One region of the Peribacillus sp. ACCC06369 genome, then DNA from elsewhere that is predicted to be linked to it. Evidence: riboswitches for the same ligand, from Rfam matches in the RefSeq annotation. Region 1 holds a riboswitch; the other holds the start of a gene.
What was found. A riboswitch is a leader RNA that binds a small molecule or an ion and turns the genes downstream of it on or off. The one in region 1 is predicted to bind cobalamin.
Positions count from the first base shown of each region.

Region 1 (5,881 bases):
TCGTAGCGATAGCAAGCATTGGGTTCTGGTCGGATGCGAAAACATCCATCATGCCAATGATGTACAATATCGGGAACTACGGTCGCTATCCTGTTGATATTTATAATAAGGTCATTCGTTTTATCCTTACATGGGTGCTGCCATTCGCGTTTGTTGGTGTTTATCCGGCATCTTATTTCCTTAGAAAAGAAGAGTGGTATGCGTATGCATTTGCCACACCTGTAATCGGGGTTGCCTTTTTCATGATATCCGTTTTCATATGGAATCAAGGAGTGAAGAGGTACCGTGGGGCAGGAAACTAAAAAAACCCCTTCAACAGCATTCATGTTGAAGGGGTTTTTGTTTATTTGCGTTTATTCTTTCTTTCAATATATCTTGCTTGTGCTTGAACATATTGCTGCTTTTCATCTTCCGTTTCCGGAATGACCTGAGGTACGATTGTCGGCTTACCGTTTTCGTCAATGGCCAGCATCGTTAAAAAAGCGCGTGCCGTAAGCTGCTTTTCACCTGTTAATAAGTTCTCACGCTCCACTTTCACGAATACCTCCATTGATGTGCGATGGGCACAAGTGACATAAGCTTCAAGGTTAATTGCGTCCCCTGTCTTGATGGGGGCCAAAAAATCAAAAGAGTCGCTTGAAGCAGTCACAACGGGTTTTCGGCAATGGCGCATAGCTGAAATACAGGCTATTTTATCAACATAAGCCATTACTTTCCCGCCAAAGATGGTATTATGATGGTTCGTATCCGGTGGAAAAACAAGGTCGGTTAGGAAAGTCCGTGACTGCTGTGTTGGATGGGCATTTGATAAGCCGCTTTCCTTTTCAATCATTTGCCTGTTGTTTGGGCTAACAGATTTTCACGGACGATTATTGCTGCTTCGACCATGTTTTTCAGGGAAGCGACGGTTTCCGGGATACCCCTTGTTTTCAGGCCGCAGTCGGGATTGATCCAAAACTGGTCTTTATCTAATATCTTGATGCCCCGTTCAATCATATCGACCATTTCTTCCACTGCTGGAACTCGGGGACTGTGAATATCATACACACCCAGGCCAATACCTTTTTCATAAGTTTTTTCCTCGAATGCGGAAGCAAGCTCTCCATGGCTACGGGATGTTTCGATGGAAATTACATCGGCATCCAAGGAAGAAATGACATCCATGAAACTGTTGAAGTCGCAATAGCACATATGCGTGTGAATTTGCGTTGTATCCTCCACGCTTGATGTGGATATCAAGAACGAATTCACAGCCCAGTTCAAATACTCATCGCGATCGCTTTTTTTCAATGGTAGACCTTCCCTAAGTGCAGGTTCATCAACTTGGATCATTTTGATTCCTGCCGATTCCAATGCAATGACTTCTTTTTCCAAAGCAAGTGCCAGCTGGTAGCATACATTCTCCCTGGAAATATCATCACGGACAAATGACCAGTTCAAAATCGTGACAGGACCTGTAAGCATTCCCTTTACGGTCTTCTTCGTAAGTGATTGTGCGTATACACTTTCCCTGACTGTCATCGGTTCGATGAAATGGATGTCGCCATAAATGACTGGTGGTTTTACGCAGCGAGACCCATAGGATTGTACCCAGCCCTTTTCTAGAAAGACAAATCCGCCTAACTTATGACCGAAGTATTCAACCATATCCGTCCGTTCGAATTCCCCGTGTACGAGAACGTCCAAGCCGATTTCTTCTTGAATGTCGATCCACCTGCCGATTTCTTCGTTAATGAATGTTTCATATTGCGCAGCGCTCCATTCTCCTTTTTTGAATTTCCCGCGTGCTTGCTTAACTTCAAATGTCTGGGGAAAACTACCGATCGTTGTTGAAGGTAGAAAAGGCAATTTGAAAAATTCCTGTTGTTTTTGGTAACGTTCTTTAAATGGCAGCTGACGTCCAACATGCTCTGATTTAGCCTTTTCGACACTGGATTGTACACTCTTATGATTCCGTGCATTTGAACTAGCTAACGTCTGAACCGTTAATTTATTAGCATCGACCTTATCGGCGATTGCTTCAAAGCCCTGATTATTCCCTTTGACCAAGAGTGTTATTTCTTCAAGTTTCTCATCGGCGAAAGCAAGGGTTTCTTTCACTTCTTTTGAAACGGCGGTTTCATTACGAACGGTCACTGGAACATGAAGCAGGGAACAAGAGGGTTGAAGCCAGATTCGGTCTTCGGCTACTTTTTTCTTTAGAGTGTCGATCAATTGAATCTTTTTCGATAAATCAGAAAGCCAAATGTTTTTTCCATCAATCACACCTGCACCAAGCACTTTGTCCTTCGGGAAGCCGGATGCTTCAAGATTACTTAGATTCCTTCCTTTATCATGTACAAAATCAAGACTGATTCCCTGAACTGGTAATTCGATGACTTCTTGGTAGTGTTCCACGGCATCAAAGTATGTTTGCAGCATGATGTTTAGGTTTGGTGCTGCTTCATTCAGTTTTTCATAAAGGTAAGTAACAGTTTGCATATCATCTTTGGAAATGGATGAAACAAGAGAAGGCTCGTCCATTTGAATCCACTTCACGCCTTCTTGCTCCAACTCCTGCAGGATTTGCGTATATAGAGGAAGCAGGCGCAGGATTATGCCAGGGATATCTTGTTTTTTGAAGCCTTTGGAAAGGGAGATGAAAGTATAAGGTCCGATTAACACGGGCTTCGTTTCAATCCCTAGCTTTTCCTTGGCTTCCCGATATGCTACAAGTGGTTTATTTTCTGTTAAAGTCAGCTGTGGCAGTTTTAATTCAGGGACGATATAGTGATAGTTCGTATTGAACCATTTCGTCATTTCGGAAGCGACCTCATCATTGTTCCCGCGAGCCATTGAATAATAAACGGAAAGGGGAACGCTTCCGCCTTCATAGGCAGAGTAACGTTCAGGAACAAGACCGAACATGACGGACATATCGAGCATTTGATCATAGAAAGTGAAGTCGTTGACAGGAATGATATCAATGCCTTGATCTTTTTGTTTTTGTAAGTTGCCTAAACGGATGGCTTTTAGTTGTGCCGTAAATTTTGGTTCATCGATTTTCCCAGACCAATATGCTTCCAATGTACGTTTCCATTCACGATCTTCCCCGATTCGCGGGTACCCCAAATTACTGCTTTTCAAAATTCTCATCCTCCTACTTTCCTTTGATTTGTTTAAAAACAATAAAAAAAGCACCCCTAACTGTCAATAAGAGAAAGTTAGAAATGCTTAAAATAAAGAGACATGCAGAATGCCCCTTATAATTATAAGGTCCCTAACACCTCCCTATCTCCCGTAGGTTAAAACAGTGTTGTCGAAATAGGCAGGTCTCCTGACTTAGGGAATATCATTAGCAGCGAGCCTTCCCGATCCGTAGATCAGTGGCATATTGGATGGCGCTAACATTCCCATTACAGTGGCGGGACCGTGCCGGAATCAAACCGGGCTTCCCTTTTAATCCTAATGAAAATTAGGAACCTATTTCCACATATGAAATTTCACTAAACCTGCTGATAAACTGATTGCAGGTACCAAATATTTATAAAATAAAAACTATTATAAAAATTTAGATAATCTTAACATATCCGACCAAAAGGGTCAACATGAAAAAAATCGGGAAACGTTCCCGACATTTTGACAAATGCCTTTAGGGTGTGTGAGTGATAAGGCTGAAGTCTGTTCCTAAAAAAGAATATATTGTTAGGACAGGGAGTATGTATAAAGGAAGTGGCGTTTTGAAATGGGGCGTAGGGGATGACTTTCTACATCTTGATTGCAGGAATCATTTTTTGCATGGTGATGAGCATTCGGACGTTATTTCTTGTTGAGTCGGGAGGAAAGAAGTTTTCTCTGGAGGATATGCTGTGGCTTGGCAATTTATATGCGACGATATTAGTTGGATTTGCACTGATTTATTTATTATACGAGCTTCAGAATCATTCGGTGATTCTTGATATGGGCAATCGATTGGATGGCACATTCTATGAACAGTTGAAGACTTCTTTTTATTTTAGCGCGATGACCATGTTTTCTGTAGGGTATGGAGATATAGCCCCAATTGGAATGGGCAGGATGATAGCTACCATTCAGGCTTTCATCGGGTACACACTCCCGGCAGCGTTCGTGATTCGGACGGTGATCGATCTGGAGCATAAAGATAGGAAGGATAAATGAAAGTTGTGTTTCTTTCGATTATTGGGTACTCTTACCATAATGAAGGAAATGGAGGATTCAATATGACTGTTAAAATTGGAGAAAAAGCACCTGATTTTCAACTCCCTGCAAACAATGGTGAAATGGTTTCCCTATCGGATTTTAAAGGGAAATACATCGTTTTATATTTTTATCCAAAAGACATGACGCCAGGATGCACGACGGAGGCCTGTGATTTCCGGGACCACAATGAACAATTCGAGGAATTGAACGCTGTCATTATTGGTATAAGCCCAGATCCGGCGGCACGTCATGAAAAATTCATCGAAAAACATGGATTGCCTTTTCTGCTGCTAGCTGACGAAAACCATGAAGCGGCTGAATCATTTGATGTGTGGCAATTGAAAAAGAATTTCGGCAAGGAATATATGGGCATTGAACGTTCAACTTTCCTGATTGATAAGGCAGGTAAAATAGTCAAGGAATGGCGTAAAGTAAAAGTCAAAGGCCACGTCGAAGAAGCGCTTGAAACTCTTCGAGACCTAGAAAAATAAGGGACAGGCAGATGAAGGATGAACGAATAACGAAGCTTGCGGCCAGGCTGATTCATCATTCGATACAATTACAGCCAAAAGAGAGAATCCTCATCCGGGGCCATATCAACACGAAACCATTGTTGAAAGAGCTGATTGATGAAATATACAGGGTGGGTGCTTATCCATATATAGAACTCGAAGACGATGAGATTAGCCGACATCTGTTACAAGGGAATGTGAAGGAACAACTTGATACATCGTCGCAATGGGCTTTGAAGAAGTATACGGATATCGATGCGGTCATCATCATCACCAGTGAAGAAAACGACGTGGAAATGACTGATGTTCCCATCGAGAGGCAACGTATTCAAGGGGAAGCTATGAATTCTCCCACTCTTTTCTATGTAAACAACCGACGGTGGGTCTTACTTAAATATCCCACCAACGCATCAGCGCAAAAAGCCGGCATGAACTTCGACAGGTACCAAGACTTCCTTTTCAAAGTATGCACTATGGATTACGGGAAAATGGAGGCGGCATTTAAACCGTTAAAGCAATTGATGGAACGGACTGACAAAGTCAGGATCGTTTCACCGGGGACAGATCTGACTTTTTCCATCAAAGGTATGCCGGCCATCATATGTGCCGGCAAAAAGAATTTACCTGATGGGGAAGTGTTTACGGCACCCATAAAAGAAAGCGTCAATGGAAGGATATCCTTCAACGCACCCACAACCTATGAAGGAATCACCTTTAGTGACATGGAATTAAACATTGAAAAGGGGAAAATCATTAAAGCCATTTCCAATCAACCTGCCAAAATGAACCGGATTCTGGATATCGATGAAGGGTCCCGTTTTATCGGGGAGTTCGCAATTGGAATCAATCCATACATATTGGAACCTATGGACGATACATTGTTCGATGAGAAAATAAGCGGGAGTCTGCACTTGGCTCTGGGACTTGCCTATGGAGAAGCGGATAATGGAAACCGTTCATCTATACACTGGGATATGGTCTTGATCCAGCGTCCTGAATATGGCGGTGGTGACATCTACTTTGACGATGTGCTGATCAGAAGGGATGGAAATTTCATATTGCCTGAATTACATGCATTAAACCCAAATTCATTAAAACAAAGCCTTTTTTATTAAGGCTAAGGCTTTTGTCCAACTCAAAAAGGGGACACCTGAATATGCTTTATTAAG
Region 1 is NZ_JAUCEN010000002.1:795,352-801,232, forward strand. It holds gene QUF78_RS04630 (ABC transporter permease) at 1-302, shown strand, start outside; gene QUF78_RS04635 (acyl-CoA thioesterase) at 344-832, opposite strand; gene metE (5-methyltetrahydropteroyltriglutamate--homocysteine S-methyltransferase) at 829-3,135, opposite strand; cobalamin riboswitch at 3,290-3,481, opposite strand; gene QUF78_RS04645 (potassium channel family protein) at 3,739-4,158, shown strand; gene bcp (thioredoxin-dependent thiol peroxidase) at 4,221-4,691, shown strand; gene QUF78_RS04655 (aminopeptidase) at 4,703-5,827, shown strand.

Region 2 (5,881 bases), 280 kb from region 1:
CACCAAATCTTCCTTCTGAGCATACTCCGTTCATTCGCCTGTAAATGATAAGACATGAATAGCCCTCAATTTGTCGTTTATATTATCCATATAGATAGAAAGAAGTACTCATGCTATAATTTAGTGCGTTAAAAAAGAAGATTAACACACATAAGTAAAAGAAAGAAGGAGTGTTTCTTTGAATACATCTGCATACAAACAGGAATGGTTTGGCAACGTTCGAGGAGATGTTCTATCCGGAATTGTCGTTGCCTTGGCATTGATTCCAGAGGCGATTGCCTTTTCGATCATTGCTGGTGTAGACCCAATGGTTGGTCTATATGCCTCATTCTGCATTGCCATCGTCATCTCTTTTGTCGGCGGAAGGCCGGGAATGATATCGGCTGCCACTGGAGCAATGGCACTCGTCATGGTCGATCTTGTTAAAGATCACGGCTTGAACTATTTACTTGCTGCAACAATATTGACGGGATTGCTCCAAATTTTACTAGGGGTTTTCAAAATCGGGAAATTAATGAAGTTCATCCCAAAGCCAGTCATGACTGGTTTCGTGAATTCTTTAGCCATCTTGATTTTCACGGCACAGCTCACCCATTTCGTCGGCGAAACATGGATCATGTATGTCATGACAGCCGTTTCATTAGCTATCATTTATCTTTTTCCGCTGATCTCGAAAGTCATTCCTTCACCACTTGTCGCCATCATATTCATGACGATCGTTGCAGTTACTACGGGGGCTACGGTACGGACTGTTGGGGATATGGGGCAAATGACCGAAGCACTTCCGATGTTCATGCTTCCAGACATCCCTTTGACCTTCGAAACTTTGGCGATCATTTTTCCATATTCCATTGCCCTGGCGTTTGTGGGGTTGCTTGAATCGTTATTGACAGCTCAAATAGTCGATGGAATGACTGACACGGACAGTAATAAAAATAAGGAAGCCAAAGGCCAAGGAATTGCTAATATCATCGCCGGATGTTTTGGCGGCATGGCAGGATGTGCAATGATCGGTCAATCCGGTATCAATATTAAATCAGGAGGAAGGGGCCGACTCTCCACTTTTGTAGCTGGCGCATTCCTTATGGTATTAATCGTGGTACTGAATGACGTCCTTATTAAAATACCGATGGCTGCACTTGCAGCAGTCATGATCATGGTTTCAATCGGGACATTTGACTGGTCTTCCCTAAAGAGGCTCAATAAGGCTCCAAGGACGGATGCAGCCGTGATGATCGTGACGGTCCTCATTGTCCTATATACGCATGACTTATCAAAAGGGGTATTGGCTGGAGTGCTCTTGAGCATGATTTTCTTCTCAGCTAAAATTTCTAAAGTGGCTGTTGAGAAAACGGAAGACATCCATGCTAAGAAAATCACTTATCGTATTAGCGGACAAATATTTTTCGCTTCGGTCCAGGACTTTGTTTCGAAGTTTGATTTCAAGGAAAAAGCCGATGCAATCATCATCGACTTTTCCCTCTCTAAAATATGGGATGCTTCTGCAGTCGGTGCTGTTGATACGGTTGTCCTAAAATATCAGCTACGAGGTACACCTGTCCAGGTGCAAGGCCTCGATGAGGAAAGTTCGTTATTGCTGGAAAAACTCGCTACATCCGAAAGTAAAATTTCTTGAAGAAGTAAAACTCTGCTGAATAGAAACTTTTCAAACCGACAAAATAGATAACATGAAATATTTCCTTTTGAAAGGAGCGAAAAGCATGACATCCGAGCAGGATTATACGGCAGCAAATCTGTCACCAGATTTATTGAATGAACTGAAAAGCTTTGAAAGCAAACTTGGCGAGGAAGCCAATAAAGAACTGATTGTCATCGCCTATGAAAAAGAAAAGGAAACTTTGAATTAAGAAAAAAGACTCAAACACCTTTAAATGGATGGTTGAGTCTTTTTTTGCATGTACAGAAAAAGGATGCCCACGTTTTTAATGAGCACCCCTTTCCCTATATTATTTACTGAATACGCCCGTTAAGACCGGCACGATTTGTTTTTTACGCGATACAACGCCCTCTAAGACGGCGATGTTATTGTTTAATGAAACGTCATATGCTTTTTCCACTGCGTTGGCTGCTTTACCAAGAGCCAAGGCAACAGAATCATTGGTCAGGATATCCGTTACTACGAATAGGAATAAATCCAATTCCTTCACAGCGATGACCGATTCAATGGCTGCTTCTAGTTCGGCTTGCTTAGCAAGGACTTCGTTCGGATCAACAGCATTGACCTGAGCTATCTCCACTTTAGCCATGCCCATGGAGAATTCTTTTGCATCAAGAGTGATAAGCTGGGCAATCGTTTTGTCGCTCAAGTCAGCTCCCGCCTTCAACATTTCCAAACCATATGTTTCAGCGTTGACTCCCGCAATATCAGCCAGTTCCATAGCTGCTGCAACGTCTTGCTCCGTGCAGGTCGGCGATTTGAACAATAAAGAATCCGAAATGATGGCAGACAGCATAAGACCTGCAATCGCTTTTGGGATTTCAACGCCGTTTTCTTTATAGATTTTATTTAAAATGGTTGCCGTACAGCCAACTGGTTCCGCACGGTAATATAAAGGATCGCTTGTTTCAAAGTTAGCGATGCGGTGATGGTCGATAACTTCCAACACACGTACTTGGTCAATATCTTCAGCACTTTGCTGGCGTTCATTGTGATCGACCAGGATCACGCCATCAGCTTCCCCTGCCACTTTTTCCACAAGACGAGGAGCTTCGAATTTGAAGTGGTCCAACGCATATTGAGTTTCACCATTCACTTCACCCAGACGAACTGGTTCAGCGTTGATACCTAACTGCTTTTTCAGATCTGCATAAGCGATTGCTGAACAGATTGTGTCTGTATCCGGGTTTTTATGTCCAAAAACTAATACTTTTTCCAAGATTTTATCTCCTTTTTCATAAATATTTTTCCGCGAATCCCCTTATCGCAATAAAGGAGAGCCACCTTTACTATACACTTTATTTTAACACAAAATCCCCTAAATTCAGCGCTTGAATTACCCATTCCCCAATAAAATCTTTCATTCTTTCACCCTCTACCTTCTCTTTGTCAATAGATAAGGGTTGGTTTTTCTCAAATATATTAGTTGAATTATCATCGTATATGGCTTACGATAATATAAGCAGAAATACTAGATATTGATTACATAAACAACACCAATAACTATATATAGATTTTTTTGTAATCCAAGGTGCCAGCGATGGCTGAAAAGGGAATCCGGTGCGAACCCGGAACTGTCCCCGCAACTGTAAATGTGACGAAATGAGAAACCACTGTATAGCTCTCTATACGGGAAGGACTCAAAGTAGGATGATCATGAGTCAGGAGACCTGCCTTGAATTTTTCACGTTTCTTATTCTTCGGGGATTGAGATGATGAAACGATAGCATAATGGCTATTTTTTCATGGCTCTTTTATTCTATCGTTTGATCCGCTCAATTCATTGGGCGGTTTTTTTTTATTTTAGCGGAAGTTTACAAGGAGGATTATTAATGACTCAAACATATAACTCTACCATAAGTGAAAATGACACCGACACGAATTCCATCCAGCTTGAGATGTTATCGAAGGAATTTGAAGGCCGTCTCGATATGGAAAAGTTCAAGAAGCGTTTTACAAAATGGCTTGATCGCAAAAGTGACTCAACCGAAGAACAGGCATCAAAGAAACTGATTCAGCTCGCTCTGGAAAGTGTCGATATCGATGCTCCCGATTGGACGTTCGTTGCTGCAGCAGAACTGTTGAATGCGATGTATAGGGATGCACAAGCCAATCGAGGTTATGAAGGCATGAGTTATGGCCCATTCTATGAACTGATCACGGAACTCTCCCAACTTTCAGAAGGCCAGCGTTACCCCATCTATAAATCAGAACTGCTCTCTTCTTATACGAAAGCGGAAATTGAGGAATTGGGTTCGGTGATCGACCCGGAAAAGGATAAATTATTTTCTTACATAGGCATCTACTTATTAAACGATCGCTACCTAGCCCGCCCAAAAAAGGACAAGGTCTACGAACTGCCCCAAGAGCGCTTCATGATCATCGCGATGGAAATCATGCGATTGGAAAAAACGGAGCACCGCCTGCAACTTATCAAAGAAGCTTACTGGGCAATGTCCAACCTTTATATGACTGTTGCGACACCTACACTCTCCAATGCAGGAAAAACGCATGGACAGTTAAGCTCTTGCTTTATCGACGCAATTGAAGATTCCATTGATGGTATCTACCTATCTAACTACGATGCCGCAAAAGTATCAAAATTCGGCGGCGGTGTCGGTCTTTACGTTGGTAAGATCCGCTCGCTTGGTTCCGATATCCGTGGTTTCTCTGGAAATAGTTCCGGCACGACTCCTTGGATTCGACTGTTCAACCAGACAGCTGTCAGTGTCGATCAACTGGGGCAACGTAAAGGTGCCATCGCGATTTACTTGGATGCCTGGCATAAAGATATCATGAGCTTTCTTGATTTGAAGACGCAAAACGGGGATGACAGATTAAAAGCCCATGATATTTTTACGGGTGTATGCATTCCTGATTTATTCATGGAGGCTGTACGTGACAGAAAAGAATGGTATCTTTTCGATCCGCATACCGTCAAGCAAACCCTTGGATTCTCACTTGAAGACCTCTACGACGAGAAGAAAGGCGAAGGAAGCTTCAGGAATCATTATGCACTTGCTGTCGAGGCCGCAGAAAATGGTTCGCTTCCAAACTATAGCTTTGAAAAGATCAATGCGATGGACATCATGAAAAGCATCATGATTTCTCAATTAGAAGAAGGCGTACCATATATGTTCTACCGCGATGAAGTGAACCGGAAGAATCCAAATAAACATAAAGGTATGATTTATTGTTCTAACCTTTGCACCGAGATTGCTCAAAACTTAAGCCCTTCGACGATCACCGATGAATACGAAACAGAAGATGGAGATGTCGTTGTTGTTCGTAAAAGCGGCGATTTCGTTGTCTGCAACCTTTCATCCATTAACTTGCCCCGTGCGGTGAGCAGCGATGTTTTGGAAAGGTTGATTCCCATTCAGATCCGGATGCTGGATAACGTAATCGATGTGAATAATCTTCCGGTCAAGCAAGCATCCATCTCGAACAAACGTTACCGGGCAATTGGTTTAGGAACGTTTGGATGGCATCATTTACTTGCCACACAGAATATTTATTGGGAATCGGATGAGGCTGTTGAATATGCCGATGCATTATACGAAAAGATCGCTTACTTAACGATCAAGGCATCCAATGAATTGGCTAAGGAAAAAGGAACGTACCCATATTTCGAAGGATCGGATTGGCATACAGGGGAATATTTCGAACTGCGTGACTATACGGATCAAAAATGGATGGATTTAAAAGCAAACGTCCAGGAACACGGGACCCGTAATGGATATCTAATGGCCATTGCCCCCAATTCATCGACCGCCAAGATCGGTAATTCCACGGATGGGATCGATCCTTTGTATGAAATTGAATTTTACGAGGAAAAGAAAAACTTTAAATTCAAGGTGACCGCACCAGGCTTGACGCCAAATACGTATGAATATTATAAAAAGACCCGATTTAATTTGGATCAACTGGAAAGCATCAGGCAAAATGCTGCCCGCCAACGCCATATTGACCAAGCAATCAGCTTTAATCTGTATGTACACAACACAATCAAAGCCAAGGTCCTATTGGATATACATTTAACCGCTTGGGAATCCGGGTTGAAATCAACATATTATGTTCGTTCAACTTCTTCCGAATATGACAATGCCTGCGAAAGCTGTTCAAGTTAACGACAACCATAACCCAGTAATCTACTCTTAAAGGAGTTTTCACGAATGACAAATCATATCAAAAAGATCCGGA
Region 2 is NZ_JAUCEN010000002.1:1,078,933-1,084,813, reverse strand. It holds gene QUF78_RS06115 (hypothetical protein) at 1-44, shown strand, start outside; gene QUF78_RS06110 (SulP family inorganic anion transporter) at 179-1,636, shown strand; gene QUF78_RS06105 (hypothetical protein) at 1,722-1,868, shown strand; gene QUF78_RS06100 (manganese-dependent inorganic pyrophosphatase) at 1,968-2,897, opposite strand; cobalamin riboswitch at 3,191-3,370, shown strand; gene QUF78_RS06095 (ribonucleoside-diphosphate reductase subunit alpha) at 3,511-5,808, shown strand; gene QUF78_RS06090 (ribonucleotide-diphosphate reductase subunit beta) at 5,854-5,881, shown strand, end outside.
Region 2: linked by a shared signal. The riboswitch ahead of QUF78_RS06095 (ribonucleoside-diphosphate reductase subunit alpha) and the one ahead of metE (5-methyltetrahydropteroyltriglutamate--homocysteine S-methyltransferase) in region 1 are both predicted to bind cobalamin.